One region of the Alteromonas sp. ABD4_190 genome, then DNA from elsewhere that is predicted to be linked to it. Evidence: predicted binding sites of a transcription regulator. Region 1 holds the regulator's gene; each other region holds the start of a gene.
The links. The regulator sigma-54, encoded in region 1, starts transcription at its own class of promoters, with help from an activator protein. The targets are predictions, from matches to a motif close to GTTGGCACGNNNNTNGNNT.
Positions count from the first base shown of each region.

Region 2: ACXAFM_RS13980 (flagellar assembly protein T N-terminal domain-containing protein) is a predicted target of sigma-54. The motif match lies at 1,697-1,715, and genes of this name have one in related genera.
Region 3: ACXAFM_RS18660 (hemerythrin domain-containing protein) is a predicted target of sigma-54. The motif match lies at 906-924, and genes of this name have one in related genera.

Region 1 covers NZ_JBSWWN010000001.1:1,290,081-1,293,797, reverse strand. The annotation lists gene ACXAFM_RS05695 (HPr family phosphocarrier protein) at 1-83, opposite strand, end outside; gene rapZ (RNase adapter RapZ) at 83-928, opposite strand; gene ptsN (PTS IIA-like nitrogen regulatory protein PtsN) at 1,012-1,455, opposite strand; gene hpf (ribosome hibernation promoting factor) at 1,469-1,756, opposite strand; gene ACXAFM_RS05675 (RNA polymerase factor sigma-54) at 1,787-3,268, opposite strand; gene lptB (LPS export ABC transporter ATP-binding protein) at 3,342-3,717, opposite strand, start outside.
Region 2 covers NZ_JBSWWN010000001.1:3,211,314-3,215,030, forward strand. The annotation lists gene ACXAFM_RS13975 (transglutaminase-like cysteine peptidase) at 1-274, opposite strand, end outside; gene ACXAFM_RS13980 (flagellar assembly protein T N-terminal domain-containing protein) at 442-1,623, opposite strand; gene ACXAFM_RS13985 (LPP20 family lipoprotein) at 1,919-2,404, shown strand; gene flgN (flagellar export chaperone FlgN) at 2,531-2,962, opposite strand; gene flgM (flagellar biosynthesis anti-sigma factor FlgM) at 3,034-3,363, opposite strand; gene flgA (flagellar basal body P-ring formation chaperone FlgA) at 3,467-3,717, opposite strand, start outside.
Region 3 covers NZ_JBSWWN010000002.1:246,415-250,131, forward strand. The annotation lists gene gdhA (NADP-specific glutamate dehydrogenase) at 1-742, shown strand, start outside; gene ACXAFM_RS18660 (hemerythrin domain-containing protein) at 971-1,426, shown strand; gene ACXAFM_RS18665 (YqaE/Pmp3 family membrane protein) at 1,567-1,725, opposite strand; gene ACXAFM_RS18670 (putative bifunctional diguanylate cyclase/phosphodiesterase) at 1,920-3,717, opposite strand, start outside.

The sequences.
Region 1 (3,717 bases):
TTAGCAAGCTGAACCAATTGCGTGGCTGCTCTCGCGTGTAAGCCGAGTTTATTGACGATGGTAAGCGTTTTTTGAATAGTCATTACTGGTTCAACTCTCTGTGACGAATTTGAACATCAGGATGTATTTCGCTGAAGGTTTTCGACAAGGTTTGGGCAATATAGACAGAGCGGTGTTGGCCGCCAGTGCAACCGATAGCCACAGTCACATAGCTTCTATTGTTGCGCTCTAAGTGAGGAAGCCATGTAGTCATTAAGTTTTGAATTTGCCAAATAAATTTGGTTACTACGGGTTGTGAGCCTAAAAATACTTCCACGGGGGCATCTAACCCAGTTAAGTGTTTAAGGTCTGGCTCCCAATGGGGGTTAGGTAAAAAACGCGCGTCAAAAACGTAGTCAGCATCTTTAGGTATACCGTGTTTAAAGCCAAACGACTCAAAGACAAGAACAAGGCGTGAACTTTTCTTACCCAAAATACGTTCACGGATCAGTTCGGCGAGTTGATGTATTGTTAGCTTGTCTGTATCTAGGTACAAATCAGCGCGTTCAGTAATTGGCGCAAGAAGCGCAGACTCCGCCCTAATAGCCTCCGATAGAGACTTATTTAGCTTAGCTAAAGGGTGAAGACGGCGAGTTTCGCTAAAACGCTTAACCAGAACGTCATCGCTTGCGTCAATGTACACTATAGTCATCGACCAAGAGGATGGCAGGTAGTCTAGAATCTCTACCAAGTCGTCAGGGTTTTTGGGTAGGTTCCTAACGTCGATACTTACCGCAACTTGATCGTATTCATCAACAACAGTATGGGTGAGGGTGGGAAGCAAATTTACTGGGATATTATCAACACAGTAGTAACCTAAGTCTTCCAATGCGCGAAGTGCGACAGACTTACCAGACCCCGAACGACCACTGATTATGATCAGCTTCACCTAAATTCTCCCTTATATTCTGGTTTCATCACATACGAGTTGTCGAATAAAGCGCCTACCTATGAGGTGTAGGCACTTATTGTTTAACTTAATGCAGAAATAATTTCGTCGCTGGTTGTTGCACGACGTATTGTTTTAATCGTTTCTTTGTCGCTTAGCTTACCGGCTACGGTAGCCAGTGTCTGAAGGTGTCCTTCGGTTTGCTCTTCGGGAACGAGAAGAGCAAAGAATATGTCTACGGGCTTTTCGTCTAGGGCATCAAAGTTGATAGCTGGTGTGCTGGTTACAACGATTGCTATTACCTTCTCAAGGCCGGCCAAGCGACCGTGAGGCAGTGCTATGCCGTTACCAATACCCGTGCTACCCATACGTTCTCGAGCCATCAAGCTATTTAGAACCGTTGCCTGGTCGATGTTATCGTTATGCTTGGCAGCGATATCAGCGATGATCTCAAGAATTCGCTTTTTACTATTACACTGAACCGCACACTCGGTGCGGTCCAGACTTACGATGGCTTGTATATCCATGCTCAATTAACTACTAATGTTTTTTCAGTTTTTCCTTATGCTTGATTACCTGCCGGTCGAGTTTATCAACCATGCTGTCAATCGCCGCATACATGTCGGTATTTTCTGAGGATGCGAATACTTCAGCGCCACTTAAATGAACAGTCGCTTCAGCTTTTTGATTTAATTTTTCAACGTTCAGGATGACATGCACATTAGAAATGTGATCAAAGTGACGTTCAAGTTTGCTGAACTTCGTATCGACATAATTACGCAAAGAGTCGGTGATTTCGACATGATGACCAGTAAGGTTGATTTGCATATTTCGTCTTCCTTATATTATTAAGCCCGTTTAGATAAGGCTTTTGCGTTGGTTCGACGGCGGGATCGATAACGATTCCCGGTATTTTGCTATTGTTCGCCGAGCGACTTTTATGCCTTGCTCGGCCAACAATGAAGCAATCTTGCTATCACTTAGCGGCTTGCTAGGATTTTCCGCAGCCACTAACTTCTTGATCAATGCACGAATCGCTGTAGATGAACACTCACCACCTGACTCGGTTGCTACGTGGCTTGAGAAGAAATACTTCAATTCAAAGATGCCACGGGGCGTATGCATATACTTCTGTGTTGTCACACGCGAAATAGTCGATTCGTGCATATCTACCATTTCTGCGACATCATTTAGCACCATTGGTTTCATCATTTCCGGGCCGTGCTCAAAAAAGCCCATTTGCTGCTGCACAATGCAATTTGCAACCTTCATCAAGGTATCGTTGCGAGATTCAAGGCTCTTTATGAACCACTTAGCCTCTTGCATGTGTGAGCGGATGAATTGTGAATCGCTACTATTCTTGGCACGGCGACTCATTGCTGCGTACGTTTGATTTACGCTTAATTTAGGCAGACTGTCGGGGTTCAGCTCAACCACCCAACGGCCATTTTTCTTGGTTACTGAGACATCAGGAATAACGTACTCAGGCTCTTTAGTAACTAAAGCACTACCTGGGCGAGGATTCAAGGTTTGGAGTAAACGCATTGCTTCGCGCAGCTGATCTTCTTTCAATCGGCTCTTACGCATTAGCGTGCGGTAGTCTTTACTGCTCAGTAAGTCTGAATATTCCTCAATAAGCTGCTTCGCTTCAGCAAGCCACGGTGTGTCTTCTGAAAACTGGCGCAATTGCACCATAAGACACTCTTGAGGTGTACGAGACCCTGAACCAATGGGGTCGAACATTTGAATGCGCTTAAGCACACATTCTATTTCGTCCATTTCGATAGGCTCTTCTAAGTCATCGTCATTAACAGCATCTAAGATATCGTCAAGGGTAACGGTTAAATAACCTGATTCGTCAATCGAATCGATGATGGCTGTAGCGATAGCGCGGTCAGTATCTGAAAAATGAGTGAGGCGCATTTGCCAAAGAAGATGTTCTTGGATGTCTTCAGTGGTTTCGCCTTGGAAGATTTGTTCATCATCGTTAGATGGGCCAGGTGCAGGCGCGGAAGAAGCCGAATAATACTCATCCCAGGTACTGTCGATAGGTAGCTCATCGGGAAGATCATTCTTCTCCAGTGCATCTCCCGCTTCTAGCGTATCGCTCGATGCAGAAGCTGTCGCTTCAGCAGCACTATCGTCACTATCGACATTGTTCTTTTCTACTTGTGGCTCGTCGTTACCTTCCTCCACTTCTAAAAGCGGGTTAGAGTCGAGCGCTTCTTGAATCTCTTGCTGAAGATCAAGCGTAGAAAGCTGCAGCAGCTTAATGGCCTGCTGTAGCTGAGGTGTCATGGTAAGTTGTTGGCTAAATTTTAGCTGTAAAGATGGTTTCATCTACGTCTTATTTAAATGCTCTAAATTAAATATACCAGAGCGAAACTGAAAAATGACAATTCGGTTACACTAACTATAGCCTGAATTGTTCGCCTAGGTATACGTCCCTTACTTTTTGATTACTTAAAACCTGTTCCGCAGTTCCTTGCGCAATAAGCTCGCCATGACTCACAATGTACGCTTTTTCGCAAACGTCCAATGTTTCGCGTACGTTATGGTCCGTGATAAGGATACCAATACCCCTATCTCGCAGATGCTGTATTATCTTCTTTATATCATTAACTGATATTGGATCAACACCGGCAAATGGTTCGTCTAACAAAATAAATTGTGGTTTTGCTGCCAGAGCTCGGGCAATCTCTACGCGACGCCGCTCTCCCCCGGACAAACTCATCCCCGTACTATTACGTATATGGTTGATATTAAATTCATCAAGTAGGGCGTCTGCT
Region 2 (3,717 bases), 1.9 Mb from region 1:
TTTGTTTGAATACGATATCGTCGGTAGCGTACTGGATATGCTCGTCAAAGAAAGCGTTTACACCGATTAGCTGCTCTTTAACAGCCTTATTTTCAAGGTCGTGAAGTTTAGTTTCTAGCGCACTGACATGTAAGGCTTTGTCAGCTCCAAAATTATTTTTAACTTCCTGTTCGAGCTTTGGAAACTCGATGACATAGTGATCCCTCAGTTGTTGTCCAGCCAGTAGCAAGGCTACTAATGCTAAGCAGTGCGACGCAAACAGAGAAAGGGTCATATTTTTATTATGTAGGTCATACTAAAGTATAAGAGAGAGTACTTATCTCTATCTGAAGTTTAAGTATTAGATACTATACGTAGTTATAGGTATAACACGGGTTTGTTGATATTCCAACCCTGTTTCCCCAACGCCAGTGACTTACATTTGATAAAGTGAAAGCTAATTTACTTCTTAACTACAAAATCGTTTTCCTGAATATTCGCAGTAATTCCCGATGTAGCGTTGACTACCACAGACGAATTGCCATATGCACTATCAACAATAAATGTACCGGGGTAGAGTGTATATTGAAGATATTTTCTACCGCGATTATCGACCACCTCTTTGGCCTGATAAAGGTATAGTTCATCTTTTTCAGATATGCCATTATCTCGCCCAAGAGATATCGAAATTTTGTTGTTCGCAATGTTGATAACGCGACCCGTAACAGGTTGGCAGGCTGTCGCTTCTTTAATATCCTCTATTAATTGGCTGATTGAGCCATCAATCGCCCGACCGTAGCGTGATTGCCAAAAGGATGACGAAAATTCATCAATGTCTTCAAATCTGTCAAACGTCCACTCTTCATTAGCATTGTAAGAGGAACTGAACAATAGGCCGCCGTTTATTCCGTCATAAACTTGTACAGACATTGCAAAAGCACGGTGTGAAGTGTTGCTTCGCCATGGTGTAAACATGGATGCTTCTTTTTGTGTAACGCTTAAATCATCAATAACCCCGACAATAACGAATTGCGTGTTACTTTGATCTGATAGTGTACGTACGTTTTTGTCGGTATAACGGCTATCAAACTTTGCAGTATGGGGAGCAACGTAAGTAATACTGAGATTGTCTGTCTGTTCTTGCATTGCCTTAGCTAAACGCTGCGTAAACGCCTTATCAAAGTGTGGAATATTTCCTTCAGTCAGTTGTGTTCTGTTTCTTATTCTAAAGTGAGTAGTGGCAAAGTGCTTTTGGTCCTGCTGTGCTGAGCATACTTCCCCTCTAGGAAAGATGTCTGCACGTACACTAACTGTGACTACATCACCGTTATAAGTTTCGCTGACGAGCTCTAACTGTTCGACTTCGCCCGTTGAACTAATTGTCATCTCTTCGTTTTTCAGAAGCCCATTAGTTAGTTTGGCTACACTTTGCACTGACGCCCCAGCAAATAACATAGCTTGTTTGAGCGCATCCTGTGTTGCTGCGCGTTTTGCTGCTTCCTTGTTACCGTTCATTACCACAGCCTGTCCAGTGGCTTCATACCAAACGGCATGGGCTTGCCCAGCGATTAGGCTAAGTAGGCAAACAGCGGCCATTGCTCTGCTTAAACATGCCATTAGCGTTGTTTTGCTTGCTTGTCGCACGTGACACCTCTGTGGTTGTTTAGTTATTGCGATTAAATAATGTCGTAATCAATGCGAGACCTACGCGAGTTCTATGCGAAAAAAGTGCCAATTAAAGTGGGAAGCTATCTTTAAAAGCAAACGGGCGCATATATTGCTTATTTCCTTCTAACCAAGGTCTAAAACTGCAAAATGTGTTATGAAAGTTTAGTCGCCTCATAACGCTTTGCTCAAAGGTTATTAGCCTACATAGGTAATGAAAGTAAACAATCAGACGTCACTAAGTCGTTATTAATGCACACAGAGGTTTTAAATTATGTGGTTGAATAGACTAAAAAATTCAAAGCTACTTTTGCGGTCTTCTATGTTTGGCCTGGCAGTTTCTTTGAGTGGATGTGGCATTATCGATAAGCACGTCGAATGGGAAACCGTTGAGCCTGAAACTTACCCTGTTTTAAAGGCGGTTGGTTACGCACCGATTTCATCGCAAAAAGGCGAGTCTGACAGTATGAAGCTAATAATGGCGATGAAAGCGTCAAAATTAGATGCATACCGAGAGTTGACCGAGCAGGTATACGGTCAAAAAATAGAAGGTAGTCAGTCTGTATCACGCCTTGTTGTTGACAGTGAAACGTTACGCGCGTCTGTGGAAGGAGTAATAAGAGGCGCCGAGGTCGTTAAAACCTATCCCGTTGGGAAAGATACTTACGTAACTGAGCTTTCTTTAGATATGCAGCAAGTCTACGATATTTATTTGTCGACTGCTAAGCCGCGCCGAGTGAAAGATGTAAAGTATTACTAGAAGAAAACCCAAAGGAGGGTCGCACCAACAACATCGAAAGAAAGTATATAAAGGTGCGTAATAAGGAAGTGAGATTGCCTGCCGAAGCGATTAGTACTCCGCGACGTTAAAATGCGGCGTAAACGCTTAAGCACTCACTCCGGCACCTAAAGTTCCGCCTTTTGGCTTCCCTTTTTTGTCGTAAGTAAGTGATTCTTTTGCTCGAACTTCCATCATCAAATTCCGCAAGTGTGTGAGGCGTAGCTGTCCTTGCTCTACGGCTTTTTGATTAACCTGTGTTCGATATTTGCAATCTTCAAGAAGCTTCTTTGCCTCAACCATTAATGCTTCATCGTCTTCCGACATCGCATTTTCGTTGTCGATAGCGTCTTCAATCGTTGCATCCAGCGATTGAATAGAACCCAGAAGGGCTGTTTTTTCGTCTAACAAGTTCATCAAAGATTCAGCGTCACGCGAGCTAATAAGCTGCAGTTCTTTTTCAAGCAGCGACGCAAGTGAAGTCATTTGTTCCACTTGACGTGATAATGCTTGTGTTAACTGGCTTACTTGTTCTGTCACTATACTTGTCTCATTGAACGTGTCTGATAAATTCTAACTAGTTATTTGACACCAGATTATTTAGTGCCGAATTATTTAGTACCAAAAATCTCGGATTCTAGCTTCGAGATTTTATTAGCAAGCACTTCAGGATTAACCTTGTACTCACCACTTTGAATCGCTTTTTTAAGACGGTCCACTTTCTCTTGGTTCACAGGTGCTTCAGACCCTTTCTTTTGAACTTGATTCAACTGCTGAGCAGATTGCGTCAATGAAACCGAGTCCTGTCTTGGAGCTGGAGCTGTTTGTGCCGACTGCGCTGAAGCTTGTTGTTGAGATTGTTGCGTCTGATTTTGCTGCGCAACTTTCCCGTTATCAACGGGTGTTTTAGGTAACCCATTGTTTATATTGTTAATTGCCATATTTAGTCCTCACTACTATTTTGCCTCTGTGATATATATCGGCCTCTAGGCTAATATCTTTAGCTAAATTGGAAACAAAACAGTAGATATTTTACGCTCACTTTTATAAGTGTATCACGACTTCTTCAGGGCTTGCGACTCTGGCAATTACGGCCTTCTGGCTACTGGCATTAATCACCTTTATGTTATCGCCAACTACGCCATCTTGCTGCGCTATTCCTGCCGTCTTAACTTCCATTCCTGCAACCTCTGCGGTAATCGTTATTCTATCGCCTTTACATACAAAGCATAGCATATTTGACTGTATAGCTTGACCACCGGTAATACGACGCTTCATTCTAGCTCCAATCAATG
Region 3 (3,717 bases), on a different contig from region 1:
CTATGTGCGTACTGAGGCCACAGGTTTTGGCTTAATCTACTTTTTAGAAGCGGTTTGTAAACAGCGAAACTCGTACATTGAAGGCAATACAATTGCAGTATCTGGTGCAGGAAACGTAGCACTGCACGCGGCGCTTAAGGCGGTAGAGAAAGGTGGAAAGGTAATTTCGCTCTCAAACAGCCGGGGGCTTCTACATGTTGAAGAAGGGTTATCGGATACGGCATTAAAATGGGCAATTGATAACCACGCTAACCGAGATAATATCCTTGTAGACATGGCTGATAAAAAAATGGGGAAATGGATAGCCAATAAAAAGCCATGGCATATAAAATGCGATATTGCTTTACCTTGTGCAACGCAAAATGAACTGCTTGAAACGGACGCCAAGGTATTACTAGATAACGGCTGTAAGATGGTTTTAGAAGGTGCGAATATGCCGTGTACAAATGAGGCGCAAACCCTTTTCTTAGATGCCAAAATTGTTTATGTGCCCGGAAAGGCATCTAATGCAGGTGGTGTCGCCTTGTCGGGATTAGAAATGAGCCAAAACGCCGTGTTCAATCAGCGCAATGCGAACGTACTTGATGATCAGTTATACGCTATTATGGAAAGCATTCATCAGCGCTGTGTTACAGAAGGACAAGGTGTAGGTGATGAACACGATTATATCGACTACATGAAAGGCGCTAACATCGCAGCGTTTAGACGTCTTGCAGACGCCATGGTCGCACAAGGCGTGTAGCACGTTTACCACATATTTCATTCGATAAATTCACGACAATACTGCTGTGAATTTATCGGTAAGTAACCTGTAAAATTTGCGTTTTTTCTGTTCTCTTTTACCCACCCCCTGCATCGTTCAATAGATTTTATTATAAAATTCAGGAGCTAACAGACTTTTTATTCATGGAACAATAATAGCATTACCCTTGGTGTGATTAACTTTTTAGGTATTTATAAGGAACCACCTATGAAAATTTTTGAAGCTTTACGCCAAGACCATGAGAAGCAACGTTTATTGTTAAAGATTTTAGCTGAAACAAGTGGCGATACAGCTGCACGCCGTGAATATTACCAAGAGCTCAAAACTCAGCTTGAGAGTCATGCTATTGCTGAGGAGCGCCACTTTTATGCTCATCTTTTAGAAAAAGACGCCACCGTAGATTTGACCCGTCACGGAATTGCAGAGCATCACGAGATTGATGAATTACTAGCTAAGCTTGATGACACCGATATGAGCTCACCTGCATGGTTACGTTATTTGAAGACACTTCAAGAAAAAGTGGAACATCACCTTGCTGACGAAGAACAGGAGTTCTTCCAGGTAGCGGGGAATGTGCTTAACGACCGCCAGAAAACAAAACTTGCTGATGAATATCAAAAAGAGATGAAACAGGAGTTAGACGACGAAAAACTAACGGCGTAACATAGCCTTGGTATCCATGGCGGTAGTATTCAATCCGAAAGGCGTCATAAAGTAAAAAGCCAGCTATTCAAGCTGGCTTTTGCATATTTAGTGTTTGATTGCTCTTTCACCTATAACAGATTACTGAAGCGCTCAAGTGCCTACTTTTTAGCGATGATGTAAACCGCGTGAATTACACCTGGAAAATAGCCAAGAATGGTCAATAAAATATTGATCCAAAAATGCGCGCCGATACCGACCTGTAAAAATACGCCTAGCGGTGGAAGTAAAATTGATAAAAGTATACGAATGATGTCCATAGTAAATTCCTTGTTTTTGAAGTAATTTCACAACTCAGTAGGCAAAAAACTCACACTTTGATGAAAGTGTTCAGCCTGCGGAGCGATTTTCACGCTTCATAATGGTTGTTTGCATTTTAGATGCCATGTCAGCGTTGATAAACGATTGAGCATCCCATTGACTCCAAAAATATAAATTTTTTGTAATAAGAAAGCTATTCACCGAAAGGCGTATTTTGCAGCCAATCTTCTAGGTCTGGACGATTAAGCGGTCGACTGATGAAGTAACCTTGCGCGATATCACATCCCCACTCTTTCAAGATCTCTAGCGACGCAACATCTTCCACACCTTCAGCCACCACTTTCAAATTAAAGGCATTCGCCAAACTAAGCACAGTATGAACAATTTGTTGATCGTTCTCGTCGCTTGCCAGAGTAAGAATAAAGCTCTTGTCTATTTTAATAGTTTTAACAGGTAAGTTCTTTAAATAGGCCAGTGACGAATATCCAGTACCAAAATCATCAATTGCGAAGTGAAATCCTCTGGCGGTTAATTCGTTAAGGTTTTCAATCGCAAGTGCAGCATCAGCAACTAAATCGCTTTCGGTTATTTCAAGCTCTAAAGAATCTGGTGATAGCCCTTCTTTCGTTAACAGGGCTACTAACTTGCTTAGTAACACTTTATTCTGAATGTCTTGTGTCGACAAGTTCATGGCAACAGTAAACCGATAACCTTTCGACCTAAAGTAAGACAAGTCAGTAATGGTTTGTTGCATTACCCACATAGTTACTTTTTCAATCAACCCTGCTTGCTCGGCGATGGTGATAAATTCGTCTGGTGGAACAAAACCAAGAACACTGCTGCTCCAGCGAATTAACGCTTCCATGCTACAAACTTTCATCGTTTGTAGGTCAACCTTAGGCTGGTAGACCATAGACAATTCGTTTTGCTGGCTCGCTAGTACCCGTTTCAACTCTGTTGTAATTGCAAGGCGACGGTTATATTTATCTTCTAAATCAGTTCGATAGCGAACACACCAACTGTCACTATGAATCGCTTCATCGGTAACTATATTCATTTTTCTGAAAAGTTCTTCAGAAGACGTTGCGTCCTGCGGGCATTCGATGATTGCCATAGCAACTTTCACGGGAATAGCGATTAAATTACTCTCAACAGGCTGCTCTAATATGTGCTTAAGCGTTTCTAGCTGATCATCATTAAGAGATTCCTGCGATATATATAAAATCTCACCGCCAGCAAGGCGTGCAGACGTGCCAGGCCAGCGCTGTAAACGCTCAGCTAACGCTTTTAACGTATTGTCGCCATTTGAATAGCCATACAGGTCATTAATAGTTCGAAACCCAATGACGGTAATAGCCACAACTTGAACAGCCCGTCCTTCTTTGAGCTCGGACTCGAAAAAGCCTTCAACATAGTTGCGATTAAAAAGTCCAGTTAACGCATCGTGCTCTGCTTGGTAGCGTATGTGCTTTTCACGACTTTTAATACTTGCTTGCATACTGTCTACCGCATTTGCAAGCTCTGTGATTTCTTTTAGTTTGGCCGGTGCTTCAAGGGTTGCCCCATAGCTCCCCGTAGCCACTTTGTTTACTGCTTTTACCAATTTAGATACAGGCTCACTTACATTTCTTGCTAGTAAAAGAGAAAGACCCATAGCGATAAGAATTGCTAATAAGCAAAAAGCCAATATGGTTAATTGAATACGCGTGAAAGCGTTGAAATAAGAGGTTGTATCTACAGCTAATGTAATGGCAACAGGCAAATTTTGCTCTGAGCCAATACTTACCTGGCGCGCAAAATAAGTTAATTGATTTTTAAAGGTTACGTCTACCCAAGACGGATCTTGTTCAGATGATATTATTCTTTGCGCTTCGGTCCTATCTAATGTTGCCTTTATAACCTCGCCTGTACCTGTCTCAGAAATGATGATTTCTGCATCGACAAGTTGCTTCAACTGTTCAAGTAGCGCAGTGTCAAATTCGACACCAATT